DNA from 2 places in the Kitasatospora sp. NPDC028961 genome. Region 2 is predicted to be linked to the other one. Evidence: predicted binding sites of a transcription regulator. Region 2 holds the regulator's gene; the other holds the start of a gene.

Region 1 (9,026 bases), on a different contig from region 2:
CCTCCCCCCCCCCCCCCCCCCCGCCCCCCCCCTCTGCTCCCCCCCCCCCCCCCCCCCCCCCCCAGACCCCCCCCCCCCCCCCCCCACCCCCCCCCCCCCCCCCCCCCGCCGCCCGTTCCCGTCCCGCCGTCAGGCGGCGACCAGCACCTCGGCCGGCTCCAGGGCCAGCTCCAGCACCTCCCGCACGTCCGCCACCGGGTGGACGGTGAGCCGCTCCAGCACCTCGGCCGGGACGTCGTCCAGGTCGGCCTCGTTGCGCTTGGGGATGATCACCGTGCTGACCCCGGCCCGGTCGGCGGCGAGCAGCTTCTGCTTCACCCCGCCGATCGGCAGCACCCGCCCGGTCAGCGACACCTCACCCGTCATCGCCACGTCCGTGCGCACCCGGCGGCCGGAGAGCAGCGAGGCCAGGGCGGTGGTCATGGTGATGCCGGCGCTCGGCCCGTCCTTGGGGACGGCCCCGGCGGGGACGTGCAGGTGCACGCCCCGGTCGCGCAGCGAGGTGACCGGCAGCTCCAGCTCGGCGCCGCGCGAGCGCAGGTAGGAGAGCGCGATGTGCGCGGACTCCTTCATCACGTCGCCCAGCTGCCCGGTGAGGGTGAGCCCGGTGCCGCCCGTCTCGGCGTCCGCCAGCGAGGCCTCGATGTACAGCACGTCGCCGCCGGCGCCCGTCACCGCCAGGCCGGTCGCCACACCCGGTACGGCGGTCCGCCGCTCGGCGGGCTCCTGGGCCGCCTCCGGGACGTGGTGGGGCCGGCCGATCAGCGCGCGCAGCTCGCCCGCGCCGATCGCGGCGGGCAGCTCGCGCTCGCCCAGCTCGGACTGCGCGGCGATCTTGCGCAGCACCCGGGCGATCGAGCGTTCGAGGGTGCGGACGCCGGCCTCGCGGGTGTACTCCCCGGCGAGCTTGCGCAGCGCCTCCTCCTCGACGGAGACCTCCGCGCTCGTCAGTCCGGCCTTCTCCAGCTGGCGCGGGAGCAGGTGGTCCCGGGCGATGACGACCTTCTCGTCCTCGGTGTAGCCGTCCAGCCGGACCAGCTCCATCCGGTCGAGCAGCGCCTCCGGGATGGCCTCCAGCACGTTGGCGGTGGCGAGGAAGACCACGTCCGAGAGGTCCAGCTCGACCTCCAGGTAGTGGTCCCGGAAGGTGTGGTTCTGCGCCGGGTCCAGCACCTCCAGCAGGGCGGCCGCCGGGTCCCCCCGGTAGTCGGAGCCGACCTTGTCGATCTCGTCGAGCAGGACGACCGGGTTCATCGAGCCGGCCTCCTTGATCGCGCGCACCAGGCGACCGGGCAGCGCGCCGACGTAGGTGCGCCGGTGGCCGCGGATCTCCGCCTCGTCCCGGACGCCGCCGAGCGCCACCCGGACGAAGGTGCGGCCCATCGCCCTGGCCACCGACTCGCCCAGCGAGGTCTTGCCGACGCCGGGCGGGCCGACCAGCGCCAGCACCGCACCGCCGCGGCGGCCGCCGACCAGGCCGAGCCCCTGGTCGGCCCGGCGCTTGCGGACGGCCAGGTACTCGACGATCCGGTCCTTGACGTCCCCGAGGCCGGAGTGGTCCGCGTCCAGCACGGCCCGGGCGCCGGCGATGTCGTAGGCGTCCTCGGTGCGCTCGTTCCAGGGCAGCTCCAGGACGGTGTCCAGCCAGGTGCGGATCCAGGAGCCCTCGGGCGACTGGTCGGACGCCCGCTCCAGCTTGTCGACCTCCTTCAGCGCGGCCTCGCGGACCTTCCCGGGCAGGTCGGCGGCCTCGACCCGGGCGCGGTAGTCGCCCTCCTCGTCGGCCGGGTCGCCGTTCAGCTCGGCCAGCTCCTTGCGGACGGCCTCCAGCTGGCGGCGGAGCAGGAACTCCTTCTGCTGCTTGGCCACGCCCTCCTCGACGTCCTTGCGGATGGTGTCGTTGACCTCCTCCTCGGCGAGGTGGTCGCGCAGCAGGGTGAGGGCGTACTCCAGGCGAGCCACCTGGTCGGCCTCCAGCAGCACCTTGAGCTTCTGCTCCGCGGTGACGAAGGACGCGTAGCCGATGTTGTCGGCCAGCTCGCCGACGCCCTCGATCTGGGCCACCCGGTCGACGATCTGCCAGGCGCCGCGCTTGCGCAGCCACTGGGTGGAGAGCGCCTTGTACTCCCTGACCAGCTCGGCGGCGCGGCCGGCCACCGGCGTGCCCTCCGAGGACTCCCGGAACGGCGTGGTCTCCACCCAGAGCGCGGCACCGGGCCCGGTGGTACCGACGCCGATCCGGACCCGGCGCACGGCGCGGACCAGCGCGGCCGGCTCCCCGTCGGCCAGCCGCCCGACCTGCTCGACGGTGGCGAGGGTGCCGACCGCCGCGTACGAGCCGTCCACCCGCGGCACCAGCAGCACCTGGGGCTTGCCGGCGCCGGCGGCCGCGGCCCGCGCGGCCTCGACCGCGGCACGCACCTCGGTGTCCTTGAGGTCCAGCGGGACGACCATGCCCGGGAGCACGACCTCGTCGTCGAGCGGCAGTACGGGCAGGGTGAGCGGAGTGGACGTCGATGCCATGATCTCTCCCCAGTCAGCGAAGTTGAGTTGACCTGACTAAGGTTTCGCAGCGATGGAATGTTCCCCCCGCCCTGTTCGCCGGGAGCGAACAAGGAGGGGTCCGGGAAAGGGTGTCAAAAACGCCTCGCGGGGGCGCGCGCCACCCCCCGGGAGCACCCGGCAGTTACGCGCGGTCCAGCAGGGCGGTCGCCCCCTGGGCCTGCGCCGGGCCCGTGGCGCCGACGGCCGCCGCCTCCGGGCGCCGCCACCGGGGGCCGGGCCCGTTCCGCAGCCAGCGCCAGAGCGCGACCCCGGTCAGCAGCGCCACCGGGTGGCCGACCCCGGTCACCAGGTCCCGGTCGCCGGCGATCTGCTCGGCGACCAGGACGGCGGCGCCGCCGAGCGCGAGCAGCCGCCCGTGCGGCGGCAGCAGCCCGGCCAGCGCACCGAGACTGACCAGCACGCCGTAGCTGACCCCGATGTCCAGGCAGTCCAGCGCGCGGGGCTCCATCCGGCCGGTCGCCACGGCGGTGATCACCACCGACTGGGAGAGCACCGTCGCCGTGACGTGCCCGATCCCGAAGACCGCCGCGGCCCGGACGGCGCCCACCCGGCGCTCCAGCGGCGCGACGGTGAAGGCGAAGGCCCAGAGGTAGGGCATCCAGATCGTCCCGGACACCCAGAAGCCGCTGAACAGCAGGGCGCGCAGCGGGTGGTGGACCAGGTTGTGCCCGTCCGAACTGGAGGCCTCCTGCAGCCGGAGCACGAGGTCCGGGTCGGCCAGCCCGGCGAAGGTGGTGGTGGCCACGACCACGGCGAGGTAGCCGAGCGCGAAGGGGTTGCGCCGGGGCGTCGGCACCCGGGCGAGCACCCAGACGGCCAGACCGGCCCGCAGGCCGAACCGGAGCATCCCGTACGGCGGCCCCGGACGCGGCCCGCTCACCACAGCGTTCCTCCGCAGCTCCGCCATGCCGCCTCCGCTCCAGACCCGCAGCCTCCGGCCCCCGTCCGGTGCTCAACGTACCGGCGCGCGCCGGAAATCCCACCTGTGCGACTTGTCGTGACCACGGTACTTCGGGGTCCTGGGAGCCAGCTGGGAATACCCCGTGAACATCATGTGGCGCGCGACTCCAGGATTGGTACAGACCTGCACTCCGTCTACGCACGAGTAGCGGCTCTGACCGGCGGCTTGTCGCCAACTGGAGTGCATACGTACCGTTACGCAGTGAAAAATCGGCGGGTAAGGTACTGGCCCGTGCCCACTTCCGAGTGGGTCCGACGGGCGGCCGGACGGCCGGCCCACGGGCCGGAAACATCCGGTCCACCTGCCGGGAAGCACCGGGTGTCCGTACGCTGCGAAGTGTGCGGGAGCGGTGGGCAGTCCACACCTGTCCTCCGACTCCGCACGCGCTACGGGACGGCGGACCCGGCACAGTCCACGACGGAACAAGACTACGAGCGGAGCCTCGCCATCCCCACAGGTGGCCGGCCCGCAGCCCTGGGGGCGGTGGCGTGACCGTGACAGAAATTCAGCAGGACAACCAGAACAGCGGCGGCACGGTGAGCAGCCAGCGCAGAGTGCTGGTGGTGGAGGACGAGCCCACGATCGCCGAGTCGATCGCGGCCCGGCTGGGCGCGGAGGGCTTCAAGGTCGCCGTGGCCCACGACGGCCCGGGCGCGGTCGACGGGTTCCACACCTGGCAGCCCGACCTGGTCGTGCTCGACATCATGCTGCCCGGCTTCGACGGCCTTGAGGTGTGCCGCCGGATCCAGGCCCAACGCCCGGTACCGGTCCTGATGCTGACCGCGCGTGACGACGAGACGGACCTCCTGGTCGGTCTCGGCGTGGGCGCCGACGACTACATGACCAAGCCGTTCTCCATGCGGGAGCTGGCGGCCCGGGTCAACGTCCTGCTGCGCCGCGTCGAGCGCGCCCAGCAGGCGGCCCGCACACCGGCGCTCGGCTCGCTGCGCTTCGGCGAGTTGGAGATCGACCACGTGCAGCGCCGGGTCCGGCTGGCCTCGGGCGACGTCCACCTGACGCCGACCGAGTTCGACCTGCTCGCCTGCCTGGCCGCACAGCCGCGGGCGGTACTCACCCGCGAGCAACTGCTGGCCGAGGTCTGGGACTGGACGGACGCGTCCGGCACCCGCACCGTGGACAGCCACGTCAAGGCGCTGCGCCGGAAGATCGGCGCCAGCTGGATCCGCACCGTCCACGGGGTCGGCTACGCGCTGGAGGCCCCGCTCTCCTAGCGGCGCCTCGGGCACCGGGCCTCCGGGGGGCCCGTGTCCCGAACCGCCGCGCGGACCCGCGGGGATCACAGGGGACCAATGACCTTTCCACAGCAACGCAACGGCGACGCCGACGGCGCCCGGCCCACGCTGGCCGCCCGCGCCGCCCACCGGGTGTGGGCCGACATCCGGCCGCTCGACCCGGTCCGCTCGATCAAGGGCAAGCTCGCCCTCCTGGTGATCGTCTCGGTCTTCCTCGCCACCGGCATGGTCGTGGTGGCGATCCGCTCCGAGACGCAGATCCGGATCATCATGGTCTTCTCCATGATCGCTTCGCTGCTCTTCATGCAGTTCCTCGCGCACGGGTTGACCGCCCCGCTGCGCGACATGACCGCCGCCGCCCGCGCGATGGCCTCCGGCGACTACAGCCGCCGGGTCGAGGTGAGCTCCCGGGACGAGATCGGCGAGCTGGCGGCCACCTTCAACCACATGGCGGCCGACCTGGAGGCCGCCGACCGGCACCGCCGGGAGCTTGTCGCCAACGTCTCCCACGAGCTGCGCACGCCCATCGCCGCGCTGCGCGCCGTGCTGGAGAACGTGGTGGACGGCGTGGTCCAGCCCAATCCCGCGACCCTGGGCGCCGCCCTGGAGCAGACCGAACGGCTCGGCCGGCTGGTCACCCACCTGCTCGACCTGTCCAAGATCGACGACGGGGTGGTGGACCTGGACGCGCGCCCCTTCGAGGTGCGCGAGTTCCTGGACGGCGTGCTGCGCGGCGTCACCGTGGACGGCGCGACGGCCGGCGGGGCCTTCTCCCGGCGCGGGGACGTCCGGCTGGCCCTGGAGGTCAGCCCGGCCGGCCTGACCGGCGTGGCGGACACCGAGCGGCTCCACCAGGTGGTCGCCAACCTGGTCGACAACGCCTGCAAGCACTCCCCGCCCGGCGGCACCGTCACGGTCCGGGCCCGGCCCGGCGGCGAGCCCGGCGCGCTGCTGCTGGAGGTCGAGGACGAGGGGCCGGGCATCCCGGCGGCCGACCGCACCCGGGTCTTCGAGCGGTTCAGCCGCAGCGGCACCGCCACCGCCCAGGGGCCCGGCTCCGACGGCGGCACCGGGCTGGGGCTGGCCATCGCCCGCTGGGCGGTGGACCTGCACGGCGGGCGGATCGAGGTGGCGGAGGCCTCCCCCGGCTGCCGGATCGAGGTCCGGCTGCCCGGCCCGCGGTAGCGCCCGCCCGGGGTCCGCTCGGCGGCCCCGGGCACCCGCCCGCGTCGATCGGACGTCGCCCGCATGTCACAGAAGCGACACAGACGTGGACGGACGATCCAGGTGGCTCCGGACTATGATTTGTCCGGTTTCATCCATATATAGCGGCTGATCGGAAGCGATCGCTTCCCATCCGAGGCGGCTTTCTAACGCACATTTTCAGCCAACCTGCAGGTCAGGACTGTGATCTGGGCGACGCCTGAGCCCTGGGGACTGCGCGATCACTGGTCAGGGGCGTAGCCTTAATCCCCGCTGTCCAAACATCCCAAAAGGAAGCGGAAGAGGGCGGTTGCCGCCGTGTCGCCACAGTCCCAAGAAACCCCCAACAGCTCGGCAAGCTCCACTGGCTTCGGCCCCAATGAGTGGCTCGTCGACGAGATCTACCAGCAGTACCTCCAGGACCCGAACTCGGTCGACCGAGCCTGGTGGGACTTTTTCGCCGACTACAAGCCCGGTACCGAGGTGACCCCAGTGACCCAGGCCGCGACCCAGGTCGGCCCCACGCCGACCCCCGTTGCCGCCCCCGCGCCCGCCGCTGCTGCTCCGGCCGCGCCCGCCCCCGCCGCACCGGCCGCGCCAGCGCCCGCCGCCGCGGCCCCGGCGCCCGCGCCCCTCGCCGCAGCTCCTGCCGCGCCCCCGGCCCCGAAGGCCGCCGCTCCGGCGCCGGCCGCGCCCGCCGAGACCGGCCCCGAGCTGGTCCAGCTCCGCGGCCCCTCCAAGGCGGTGGCGACCAACATGGACGCCTCGCTGGAGGTGCCCACGGCGACCTCCGTGCGCGCCGTGCCGGCCAAGCTGTTGATCGACAACCGCATCGTCATCAACAACCACCTGCAGCGCGCCCGCGGTGGCAAGGTCTCCTTCACGCACCTGATCGGTTACGCCCTGGTCCAGGCCATCAAGGCCTCGCCGGGCATGAACCACAGCTACCAGGTGAAGGACGGCAAGTCGTACCTGGTCAAGCCCGAGCACGTGAACCTGGGCCTGGCCATCGACCTGGTGAAGCCGAACGGCGACCGCCAGCTCGTGGTCGCGGCGATCAAGAAGGCCGAGACCCTCGACTTCTTCGGCTTCTGGCAGGCCTACGAGGACATCGTCCGCCGGGCCCGCGCCAACAAGCTGACCATGGACGACTTCACCGGCGTCACGGTCTCGCTGACCAACCCCGGCGGCATCGGCACCGTGCACTCCGTGCCGCGCCTGATGCAGAACCAGGGCACCATCGTCGGCGTCGGCGCCATGGAGTACCCGGCCGAGTTCCAGGGCTCCGCCCCGGAGACGCTGTCCCGGCTGGGCGTCTCCAAGATCATGACGCTGACCTCGACCTACGACCACCGCGTCATCCAGGGCGCGGCGTCCGGCGAGTTCCTGCGCGAGATCCACCGGCTGCTGCTGGGCGAGAACGGCTTCTACGACGAGATCTTCGAGTCGCTGCGGATCCCGTACGAGCCGGTCCGCTGGGCCACCGACGTGGCCACCACGCACGACGACGAGGTCAACAAGACCGCCCGCGTCATCGAGCTGATCCACTCCTACCGGGTCCGCGGCCACCTCATGGCCGACACCGACCCGCTGGAGTACAAGCAGCGCAAGCACCCCGACCTCGACGTCACCACGCACGGCCTCACCCTGTGGGACCTGGAGCGCGAGTTCGCGGTCGGCGGCTTCGGCGGCCAGCGGATGATGAAGCTGCGCGACATCCTCGGCCTGCTGCGCAACACGTACTGCCGCACGGTCGGCATCGAGTACATGCACATCCAGGACCCGACGCAGCGCAAGTGGCTGCAGGAGCGCCTGGAGAAGCCGTACACCAAGCCGGAGCGCGAGGAGCAGCTGCGCATCCTGCGCCGGCTGAACTCGGCCGAGGCCTTCGAGACCTTCCTGCAGACCAAGTACGTCGGGCAGAAGCGCTTCTCGCTGGAGGGCGGCGAGTCGCTCATCCCGCTGCTGGACGCGACCATCGACTCGGCGGCCGAGCACCGCCTGGACGAGGCCGTCATCGGCATGGCCCACCGCGGCCGCCTCAACGTGCTGGCCAACATCGTCGGCAAGCCGTACGGCAAGATCTTCGGCGAGTTCGAGGGCAACCTCGACCCGAAGTCGATGCACGGCTCCGGCGACGTGAAGTACCACCTCGGCTCCGAGGGCACCTTCACCGGCCTGGACGGCGAGACCATCAAGGTCTCGCTCGCCGCGAACCCCTCCCACCTGGAGGCCGTGGACCCGGTCGTCGAGGGCATCGCCCGCGCCAAGCAGGACATCCTGGACCAGGGCGGCACCACCTTCCCGGTGCTGCCGATCCAGATCCACGGCGACGCGGCCTTCGCCGGCCAGGGCGTCGTCGCGGAGACCCTGAACATGTCGCAGCTGCGCGGCTACCGCACCGGCGGCACCGTGCACGTCGTGGTCAACAACCAGGTCGGCTTCACCGCCGCGCCCGCGAGCAGCCGCTCGTCGATGTACTGCACCGACGTGGCCCGCATGATCGAGGCGCCGATCTTCCACGTGAACGGCGACGACCCGGAGGCCGTGGTCCGCGTCGCGCGGCTCGCCTTCGAGTTCCGTCAGGCGTTCCACAAGGACGTCGTGATCGACCTCATCTGCTACCGCCGCCGCGGTCACAACGAGGCCGACAACCCGTCGTTCACCCAGCCGCTGATGTACGACCTGATCGACAAGAAGCGCTCGGTGCGCAAGCTGTACACCGAGGGCCTGATCGGTCGCGGCGACATCACCATGGAAGAGGCGGAGCAGGCGCTCCAGGACTTCCAGGGCCAGCTGGAGAAGGTCTTCGCCGAGGTCCGCGACGCCGCCCAGACGCCGGCCCCGGCCTCCAACGGCAAGCCGCAGGCGGACTTCCCGGTCAACATCCAGACCGGCATCTCCCAGGAGATGGTGAAGAGGATCGCCGCCTCGCAGGTCAACCTGCCGGACTGGCTGACCGTCCACCCGCGCCTGCTGCCGCAGCTGCAGCGCCGGGCCGCCTCGGTCGAGGACAACACCATCGACTGGGCGATGGGCGAGAC
Region 2 (9,577 bases):
TCCGACCGGGCCGCGCTGCGGCTCCTGGTCGACATCGGCCTGCTGATGCCCAACCCGATGGACGCCTGCTACACCGCCGTCAGCCCGCGCTCGGTCAGCGACCGGCTCGGCGCCGAACTGCGCAGCGAGGCCACCCGGCTGCTGGTCCGCGCCGAGAACCTGCCCGGCGCGCTGGACACCCTCACCCGGGCGTACGACGCGATGCCCCGCCCGCCCGAGCGCTCCGGCGGCGCCGTCTACATCGAGGGCCACGTCCACATCCGCCAGCGCATCTCCCAACTGGTCGCCGACTGCCGGACGGAGGTCCTCACCGCCCAGCCGGGCCACCGCCCGGCCGACGCCCTGAAGATCGCGCTCCTCCAGGACCTCCGGCTGCTGCAGCGCGGCTGCTCGCTGCGCACCGTCTACCAGCCGGTCGCGGTCTCCGACCCGGCCGCGCTCGCCTACGCGGACGAGGTCACCCGGCACGGCTCGCAGATCCGGATCCTGGACGAGCCGTTCCAGCGCCTGTTCGTCTTCGACCGCTCGGTCGCGGTGATCTCCGCCAACGAGGACCACAGCACCGCCGCCTTCATCTCCGACCCGGCCGCGATCGCCTTCCTGGTCGGCGCCTTCGAACGCGACTGGGCCCGGGCCGACCCCACCGACTGGGCCGGCACCCTCGCCCGGGGCGTCGCGCAGGAGGCCCCCGACCGGGTCGGCCGGCTGCTCGCCAAGGGCCTCACCCAGCGCACCGTCGCCACCCGGCTGGGCCTCAGCGAGCGCACCGTGGCCGCGCACATCTCCCGGCTGCGCGAGCGCCACGGCGCACAGACCCTGTTCCAGCTCGGCTGGCTGATGCGGGGCGGCCGCGATGACTGACGCCGCGATGACCGAGGCCGCGATGACCGACGCCGCGATGACCGACGCCGCGATGACCGATGCCGCGATGACCGATGCCGCGATGACCGAGGCCCCGCTGCCGGACGCCGACGCCCGCGAGCTGTACCGGACCATCCTGCGCGAGGGCGGCCGGCTGCCGATCGCCGAGGTGAGCGCCCAGGACGCCCGGTCGGTCCGGCAGCTGACCGACGTCGGGCTGCTCACACCGCGCTACGCGGACGGCGTGTACAGCGTGGTGAACCCGCGTGCCGTCGGGGAGCGGATCGGGGCCGGGCTGCGCGAGGAGGGGGCGCGCCTGCTGGCCCGGGCGGCGCTCGTCCCGGAGCTGATCGACGACCTGACGAAGGCCTACGACGCCGCGCCCGGCCGGGAGGACCGCACCGGCGGCGCCCGGCGGATCACCGGCATGGGGCAGATCCGCCACCTGATCTCACAGCTCGCCGACGAGCACCACCGCGAGGCCTGGGCGGCCCAGCCCGGCGGCGCCCGGCCGGCCGCCCACATGCGGGACGCGCTGGAGCACACCCGCCGCTACCTCGCCCGCGGCGGCACCATGCGCACGATCTACGAGGCGAGCGCCCGCCTCGACGCGCCGACGGTCGAGTACGCGGCGGCGTCGGCCCGGCTCGGCAGCCCGATCCGCACCCTGGCCGCGCCGTTCAGGCGGGTGCTGATCTTCGATCGCAGGGTGGCGCTGATCCCGGCCGCGCCGGACAACACCAGCGCGGCCCTGGTGGAGGACTCCGCGACGGTCGCCTTCCTGGTGGACGTGTTCGAGCAGCAGTGGCGCCAGGCGGAGGGGGTGAACTGGTCGGCGCTGGCCGCCGGCGCCACCGAGCCGGTGGTGCACGACCAGATCGGCCGGCTGCTGTCGCAGGGGCTGACGCAGCGGACGATCGCGGGCCGGCTGGGGCTGAGCGAGCGGACGGTGGCCGGTCACATCTCGCGTCTGCGCGAGCTCTACGACGCGGAGACGCTCTTCCAGCTCGGCTGGCAGATGCGGGGAGCCCGGCCGGGGGAGTCCGATGGGTGAGCCGGGGTCAGCCGGTCGCCGCGCCGGTCGGCCAGTAGCCGGTCGGACCGACCACCGGGGGCTGCTGGCGCGGGATGCTGAACTGGTCGCCGGGGGCGGTCCAGAAACCCTCGCGCAGCGAGAGCGCCATGCCGGCCCAGTCGAGGGCGGTCTCCACGGTGTGGTGGAGGGCCTCCTGCGACCAGGTGTCGTCGAAGACCAGCGGCAGCACCGGGGCGACCTGCTCGATGGTGGCGATCAGCGGGTTGTGCGTGATCGCCTCGTCCACCAGCAGGACGATCGGCTTGCGCAGCGCCGACGCCCAGCCCAGTTCCAGGCTCACACCGGCGGAGAGCGGCGCACCGACGTAGGCGAAGACCAGGTCGGCGGACTGCAGGGCCCGGAAGTCCGACGGCACCCGGGGCTCGGGGGCCCGGCCGGCGATCGTCCAGGCGTCACTGTGGTGGGCGCTGTACACGGCGGCACCGCTGCGCAGGAGCGTGGTGCGAAGTGTCGTCAGCCGCGTCCGGCTGGCCAGGGTCACCACGCTGTCCGCGGGGCCGGTCAACCGCATCAGCGGCGCGGCCAGGAACACACGTGCACGCCGGCCCTCGGGGGCCTGGCTGTCGTGGTGACGCAGGTAGGGCTCGGTCATGTCGACTCCGGGGGAAGGCCGACCGGATTGGGGGACGGTGCCGGCAGGCGTTGAGAGTAGTTGCTGCTTCAGGTGGATCCAGTGCCCTGTGGTGACGAAGAATTGACCGTACAGCAACAGGTTTTTGACCTGGTGCTGGACCATCGGGGGCGAACTGATCGTCTATCAGTGGTCACGCTCGCGTCCAGGTTTCTGCCCTGTCATCTGGCTGCCTGGCAGGGAGATGACGCCGCCGGGGGACAACGGGGAGGTGACACCACAACTCGGCGTGCGGCATCATGTGGACTCCAGTGCTATTAGTTCGGCTAGAGCAACTTTCGGAAAGGGAGTGGGCTGGTGTCCCGTATGTCCAGGCTTGTGCGCAAGGTCGTGCTTCCGATTGCCATCGCGGCCGGAGCTTTGGCCGGTGTCTGCGTCCTGTCAAACGGTACGCAGCCGCAGGTGGACGCAGGTGCCGGGGATTCCCGCGCCAAGGCCGCCGTTTACCTCGTCGCCAATGACATGAACTGGGGCTGACCGCTCCCTGTCATAGCGGACGTTCGAGTGCCGAAAGGCTCCAGGCGCGGGCGCCCGCCGCCGTTCGGGGCCCTCACTCCGGCCGGTGCTGCGCGGCCCGGCCGAGGACGTAGCCCAGCTGGAACAGGGAGTCGACGTTGTAGTCCTCCCGCATCTCGGCGATATGTCGCGCCAGCGTGCGCTCGCTGATGCCGAGTCTGCGGGCGATGACCCGATGGTTCGTACCGGAAAGAAGCAGGTCGATGATCGTCTGACGCAGCCGGGAGACCACCTGCTGCGGGACGGTGGTGTCGCCGTCGAACTCCAGCGCCCGGCCCCAGTTCCGCTCGAATACCTCTTCCACGAGATATTTGATGACCGCCGGATCGTGGATGAAAGCGGCCAGGTCGTCATCGCCCACCGGAATTACCGCGAGCCGCCGGTCGACAATGATGAGGCGGGCATAGGGCTCGTCCAGGGTGCGAAACTGATAACCCTCCTTCGCCAGCCGGGACACGTATTCGCGGGTGGGCTGGTGGTATCGGGTGCTCGCGTTGTAGATCGTGCGCATCGAAGCGCCCTGCTGCAGGCTCTTGAGGTCCCGTTCCATTCCCGCGGCGAGCAGCTCGGGCGGGCGGGGGCCGCCCGGCTGCATGGCGAGGCCCTCGGTCATCCCGGTGGCCATGCATTGCTGGAGGCGCTGATTGATGAGCGCTTTGCCCTGGACGTATTCGATGGGGCCGCCCGACTGGTCGGGGCTGTGAAAGGCGTCGGCCAATTCGCTGAGATCGGCCGGCAGGGCGACGGCGCGGGCCAGCAGGTCGAGGGCCTGGCGCTGCCAGGCGGAGCTCAGGCTGAAGGAGAGCTGGGCCGGGTCGACCGCGATGAGCGAGCCGGGTTCGTCACTGTCCGGAATGAGCAGACCGAGGTCCATGAGCTCGCGGAGCGCGGCGGTCTCGCCCGGGCCGGCGCCGATTGTCAGCCGGCCGTTGCCGTGGACGGTCCTGAGATAGAGCGAGCGGGCGTCGGCAGACAGTATTCGCGATCCGCCACCTGCGGGACCGGGCTGCTCTCGCCCACTCATCTTCGGCTCCCTGTCGTCGACCGGACAAGTAGTCAACGTTCTAAAGTCGGTTGTACCAGGCATCCTAGGTCGCGGTCACGGCCGGTAAGGACTGCCACCGACAGCTCTGCCTGCCAGGGGCACGCTCCGGTCCAGCACTCTCTCACAGACGACCGAGCCGCCGGCACCCCCCGATCAGGAGGGAGCCGGCGGCGGGTGCCGTGGTGGCGGGGTTACCGCTTGGGACGCCAGACGACCAGGGCGCTGGACTGGCTCGGCGGCTGGTAGGGGACGAGATCCCGCCGGTAGGAGGCGTGGACGGCGGCCTCGCGCTGCTGGAGCGCGGAGGCGGCGCCTTCGAGCGAGTCGACCAGCTCGGTGATCCGCGACTGCAGCGCGGTGACCTGGTTCTCCAGCTCGATGATCCGCTTGATGCCGGCGAGGTTGATGCCCTCGTCCTGGGACAGCCGCTGCACCTCGCGCAGCTGCTGGATGTCGCGGCTGGAGTAGCGGCGGCCGCGGCCCGCGGTGCGGTCGGGACAGACCAGGCCGAGCCGGTCGTACTGGCGCAGGGTCTGCGGGTGCAGGCCGGAGAGCTCGGCGGCGACCGAGATCACGTAGACCGGGGTGTCCTCGGTGAGGACGTAGTGCGGCGGCGGTGCCGCACGGCGGGCACGCGGGGCGCCGCCGGGCAGGCCTTCGCCGATGCCGGGCCCGATCGGGCCGCTGTCGGGGGTCATCTGGTCGTCACGCTCCCTTCGCCGCCTTGAAGAGGGCGGCTCGCGGGTCGTCGGAGGCGGTGGCCTCGCGGTACTGCTCCAGGGCCGTCAGCGCGTCGCCGGTGACGTGCTGGGGCACCACGACCTCCACGGTGACCAGGAGGTCGCCCCGGGTGCCGTCCTTGCGGGTGGCGCCCTTGCCGCGGGCCCGCAGGGTGAGGCCGTTGGCGCTGCCCGGGGGCAGCCTGAGCTTCACCGAGGGGCCGTTGAGCGTCGGTACCTCGATGGTGCCGCCCAGAGCGGCTTCGGGGAAGGTCACCGGCACGGTCACCGTCAGGTTGTCGGCCTTGCGCCCGAAGACCGGGTGCGCGTCGACGTGCACGGTGACGTAGAGGTCGCCGGACTGGCCGCCGCGCTCGCCCTGGGCGCCCTTGCCCTTCAGCCGGATGCGCTGGGCGTCCTGGACGCCGGCCGGGATCCGGACCTGCATGGTGCGGGCCGAACTGGCCCGGCCGCTGCCGTGGCAGTCGGCGCACGGGTCGTCGACGATCATGCCGCGGCCGCGGCAGTCCCGGCACGGCTCGGACAGCGCGAAGGCGCCCTGGCCCCGGCTGACGGTGCCGGCGCCGACGCAGGTCGGGCAGACCCGCGGGGTGGTGCCGGCCTTGGCGCCGGTGCCGCTGCAGGTGCGGCAGGCGGCCTGGCTGGTCATCCGCAGCGGAACGGTCGCGCCGTCCACCGCCTCCTCGAAGGAGAGCGTCACCTCGGTCTCGACGTCCGCGCCGCGCCGCGGCTGGGCCTGCCGGCCGCCGCGGTTGAACAGGCCGCCGAAGACGTCGCCGATCCCGCCGCCGCCGGCGCCGCCGCCCTGGCTGCCGCTGAAGAGGTCGCCGAAGTCGAAGCTGTAGCTGCCCCCGCCGGGCCCGCCGGAGCGGAAGCCGCCGTTGGCGAAGAGCGTGCGCGCCTCGTCGTACTCCTTGCGGCGCTTCTCGTCCGACAGGACGTCATAGGCCTCGGAGATGTCCTTGAAGCGCTCTTCGGCCTTGGCGTCGCCCGTGTTCGCATCGGGGTGGAACTCGCGCGCCAGCTTGCGGTACGTCTTCTTGATCTCGGTGGCGGAGGCGTCCTTGGGCAGGCCGAGGACCTTGTAGTAGTCCTTCTCCACTCGCTCGCTCATGGCTGCCGCCACCTCCCGGAGTCAACAGGTAGGGATCCGGCGCGGGTGGGCCCGCCGGCCACGGATCCACCGGACTCCCCGCCGCGGGGAACCGGGTCAACGGATACGGCGCTGCGGAGCCGGCCGCCGTACTGGCCGGCGTACGACTCCGCAGCGCACGGGGTGTCAGCTGTCCGCGCCACCGTCAGCCTTGTCCGACTCCGCGGACTTCGCCGACTCGGCGTCCGGCGCGGAGGTGGTCTGGGTGCCCGGCTGGGGCTCCGCGACCGCCACCATCGCCGGGCGGATGATCCGCTCGCCGATCCGGTAGCCGGGCTGGAGGATCTGGACGCAGGTGTCCTCGGTGACGTCCGAGGAGTAGCTGTGCATCAGCGCCTCGTGCATGGTCGGGTCGAAGGGCTCGCCCTCCTTGCCGAACTGCTGGAGGCCCAGCTTGGCCACGACCGTCTCCAGCGACTCGGCGACGGACTTGAACCCGCCCGTCACCTCGCCGTGCTCGCGGGCCCGGCCGATGTCGTCCAGCACCGGGATCAGGGACTCCAGGATGTTGGAGACCGCGATCTCGCGGACCGTCAGACGGTCCCGCTCGACCCGCTTGCGGTAGTTCTGGTACTCGGCCTGAAGGCGCTGGAGGTCGGCGGTCCGCTCGGCGAGCTGCTTGGCGGCGGCGTCGCCCGCGGCACCGGTGGTGTCACCGGCTGCCGCGGCCTCCTCGGCGGCCTCGATCACGGCCTCCTCGGCGGCGGAGTCGTCGCCGGGCTCAGCACCCTGCGGCTTCTCCGTCATGCCGCACCGCCCTTGGGCTTCTCGTCGTCCACGATCTCGGCGTCGACGACGTCGTCGTCCTTGGCGCCGGCGGCGTCACCGGCCGGCGCGGCACCGGCGGCGTCGGCGTTGGCGTAGAGCGCCTGGCCGAGCTTCTGGGCGGTGGTGGAGACCTTCTCGGAGGCCTCGCGGATGGCCGCGATGTCCTCGCCCTTCAGGGTCTCCTTGAGCTCGCCGATGGCGGTCTCGACCTCGGTCTTGACGTCGGCCGGGAGCTTCTCCGCGTTGTCCGCGATGAACTTCTCGGTCGAGTAGACGAGCTGCTCGGCCTGGTTGCGGGTCTCGACCGACTCGCGGCGCTTGTGGTCCTCCTCCGCGTACTGCTCGGCCTCGCGCATCATGCGCTCGATGTCGTCCTTCGGCAGCGCGGAGCCGCCGGTGACGGTCATCTTCTGCTCCTTGCCGGTGCCGAGGTCCTTGGCGCCGACGTGCATGATGCCGTTGGCGTCGATGTCGAAGGTGACCTCGATCTGGGGCAGGCCGCGGGGGGCCGGCGGGAGACCGGTCAGCTCGAACATGCCGAGCTTCTTGTTGTACGCGGCGATCTCGCGCTCGCCCTGGTAGACCTGGATCTGCACGGACGGCTGGTTGTCCTCGGCCGTGGTGAAGATCTCCGAGCGCTTGGTCGGGATCGTGGTGTTGCGCTCGATCAGCTTGGTCATGATGCCGCCCTTGGTCTCGATGCCGAGGGACAGCGGGGTGACGTCGAGCAGCAGGACGTCCTTGACCTCGCCCTTGAGGACACCGGCCTGGAGCGCGGCGCCGATCGCGACGACCTCGTCCGGGTTGACGCCCTTGTTGGCGTCCTTGCCGCCGGTCAGCTCGCGGACGAGCTCGGCGACGGCGGGCATCCGGGTCGAGCCGCCGACCAGGACCACGTGGTCGATCTCGGACAGCGCGATGCCGGCGTCCTTGATGACGTTGTGGAACGGGACCTTGCAGCGCTCCAGCAGGTCGGAGGTCAGCTGCTGGAACTGGGCGCGGGTGAGCTTCTCGTCCAGGTGCAGCGGGCCCTCGGCGGAGGCCGTGATGTAGGGCAGGTTGATCGAGGTCTCGGAGGACGAGGACAGCTCGATCTTGGCCTTCTCGGCAGCCTCGCGCAGACGCTGGAGGGCCATCTTGTCCTTGGACAGGTCCACGCCGTGGCCGGCCTGGAAGACCTTGACCAGGTGGTCGACGACCTTCTGGTCCCAGTCGTCACCACCGAGGTGGTTGTCACCGTTGGTGGCCTTCACCTCGACGACCCCGTCGCCGATCTCCAGCAGGGACACGTCGAAGGTGCCGCCGCCGAGGTCGAAGACCAGAATGGTCTGGTCGTCCTTGTCCAGGCCGTAGGCCAGGGCGGCCGCGGTGGGCTCGTTGACGATGCGCAGGACGTTGAGGCCCGCGATCTCACCGGCCTCCTTGGTCGCCTGGCGCTCCGAGTCGGAGAAGTAGGCCGGGACGGTGATGACGGCGTCGGTGACCGTCTCGCCCAGGTAGGCCTCGGCGTCCCGCTTCAGCTTCTGCAGCACGAAGGCGCTGATCTGCTGGGGGTTGAAGTCCTTGCCGTCCAGGTTGATCTTCCACCCGGTGCCCATGTGGCGCTTGACCGAGCGGATGGTCCGGTCGACGTTGGTGACCGCCTGGCGCTTGGCGACCTCGCCGACCAGCACCTCGCCGTTCTTGGCGAAGGCCACGACGGACGGCGTGGTCCGCGCACCCTCGGCGTTCGTGATGACGGTGGGTTCGCCACCCTCAAGGACGCTGACGACCGAGTTCGTCGTACCGAGGTCGATGCCGACCGCGCGTGCCATCGTTGGTACCTCCACGGAAGAGTTGAGCTTTACAGGCTCAAGGATGCACGACTCGGCGGAGGGCGTCAACAGCTATGAGCCCAAGCGGCTCAACTTTGCTGAGCCGAAAATCGCGCCGACCCGCCGGAAGGCGTGGTGCGCCGGGCTCGCGTGACTGCCGCCATACCTTGAGCATCTTCTGGAGGAGTGTTGACGGGCGGTAATGTCCGGGCCGTCGGCCCGGCAAGTTACCGACGAGTACACTCGCACGCGTAGAAACTCTCACCAGGAAGCCGCAGGAGACGGAGAGCCGATGCAGCTAGCAGCGATCGTCATCTCGCTGGTCACGTTTGTGATCGGCACCGCGCTCGCCGCCCGTGCGGCGATGTACATCTTCAAGGTGGTGCGGACGGGTCAGTCCGACCCCACCAGATTCGGCGTGCCCGCCCAGCGGGTGAAGACCGTGGCGGTCGAGTTCGTCGGCCACACCAGGATGAACCGCTGGGGCGTCGTCGGCATCGCGCACTGGTTCGTCGCGGTGGGCTTCTTCACCCTCGGCCTCACCCTGCTGACCGCCTTCTTCCAGCTGTTCGACGCCGAGTTCGTGCTGCCGGTGCTCGGCGGCTGGCTGCCGTACGAGCTCTTCACCGAGCTGGTCGGCACGCTGACCACGCTGGGCATCGCGACCCTGATCGTGATCCGGCTGCTCAGCCTGCCGTCGCGGTCCGGCCGCAAGTCCCGGTTCGCCGGCTCGATCGCCTGGCAGGCCTTCTACGTCGAGTACACGATCCTCGGCATCGGCCTCTGCATCATGATCCTGCGCGGCCTGGAGGGCGCGCTGGAGAACGTCGGCTCGTACGAGGCGAAGTACCTGATCTCCTACCCGCTGGTGCTGGCCTTCAAGGGCCTGGCGCACGGCACGCTGGAGAACCTGATCTACCTCTTCGCGATGCTGAAGATCTGCATCTCCTTCG

What was found. The regulator HspR, encoded in region 2, represses chaperone genes until heat shock. The targets are predictions, from matches to a motif close to TTGAGNNNNNNNNNCTCAA.
Region 1: a site for HspR is predicted at 2,546-2,564, ahead of lon (endopeptidase La). Genes of this name have one in related genera too.

What each region holds. Positions count from the first base shown of each region.
Region 1 is NZ_JBVHVO010000005.1:160,180-169,205, reverse strand. Features, by position in the region: gene lon (endopeptidase La) at 130-2,523, opposite strand; gene ACZ4UX_RS13095 (rhomboid-like protein) at 2,687-3,445, opposite strand; gene ACZ4UX_RS13090 (response regulator transcription factor) at 4,021-4,758, shown strand; gene ACZ4UX_RS13085 (sensor histidine kinase) at 4,837-5,964, shown strand; gene ACZ4UX_RS13080 (multifunctional oxoglutarate decarboxylase/oxoglutarate dehydrogenase thiamine pyrophosphate-binding subunit/dihydrolipoyllysine-residue succinyltransferase subunit) at 6,301-9,026, shown strand, end outside.
Region 2 is NZ_JBVHVO010000001.1:208,356-217,932, forward strand. Features, by position in the region: gene ACZ4UX_RS00925 (LuxR C-terminal-related transcriptional regulator) at 1-861, shown strand, start outside; gene ACZ4UX_RS00930 (helix-turn-helix transcriptional regulator) at 854-1,915, shown strand; gene ACZ4UX_RS00935 (hypothetical protein) at 1,923-2,549, opposite strand; gene ACZ4UX_RS00940 (hypothetical protein) at 2,907-3,065, shown strand; gene ACZ4UX_RS00945 (helix-turn-helix domain-containing protein) at 3,139-4,128, opposite strand; gene ACZ4UX_RS00950 (heat shock protein transcriptional repressor HspR) at 4,341-4,847, opposite strand; gene dnaJ (molecular chaperone DnaJ) at 4,855-6,003, opposite strand; gene grpE (nucleotide exchange factor GrpE) at 6,169-6,789, opposite strand; gene dnaK (molecular chaperone DnaK) at 6,786-8,624, opposite strand; gene ACZ4UX_RS00970 ((Fe-S)-binding protein) at 8,917-9,577, shown strand, end outside.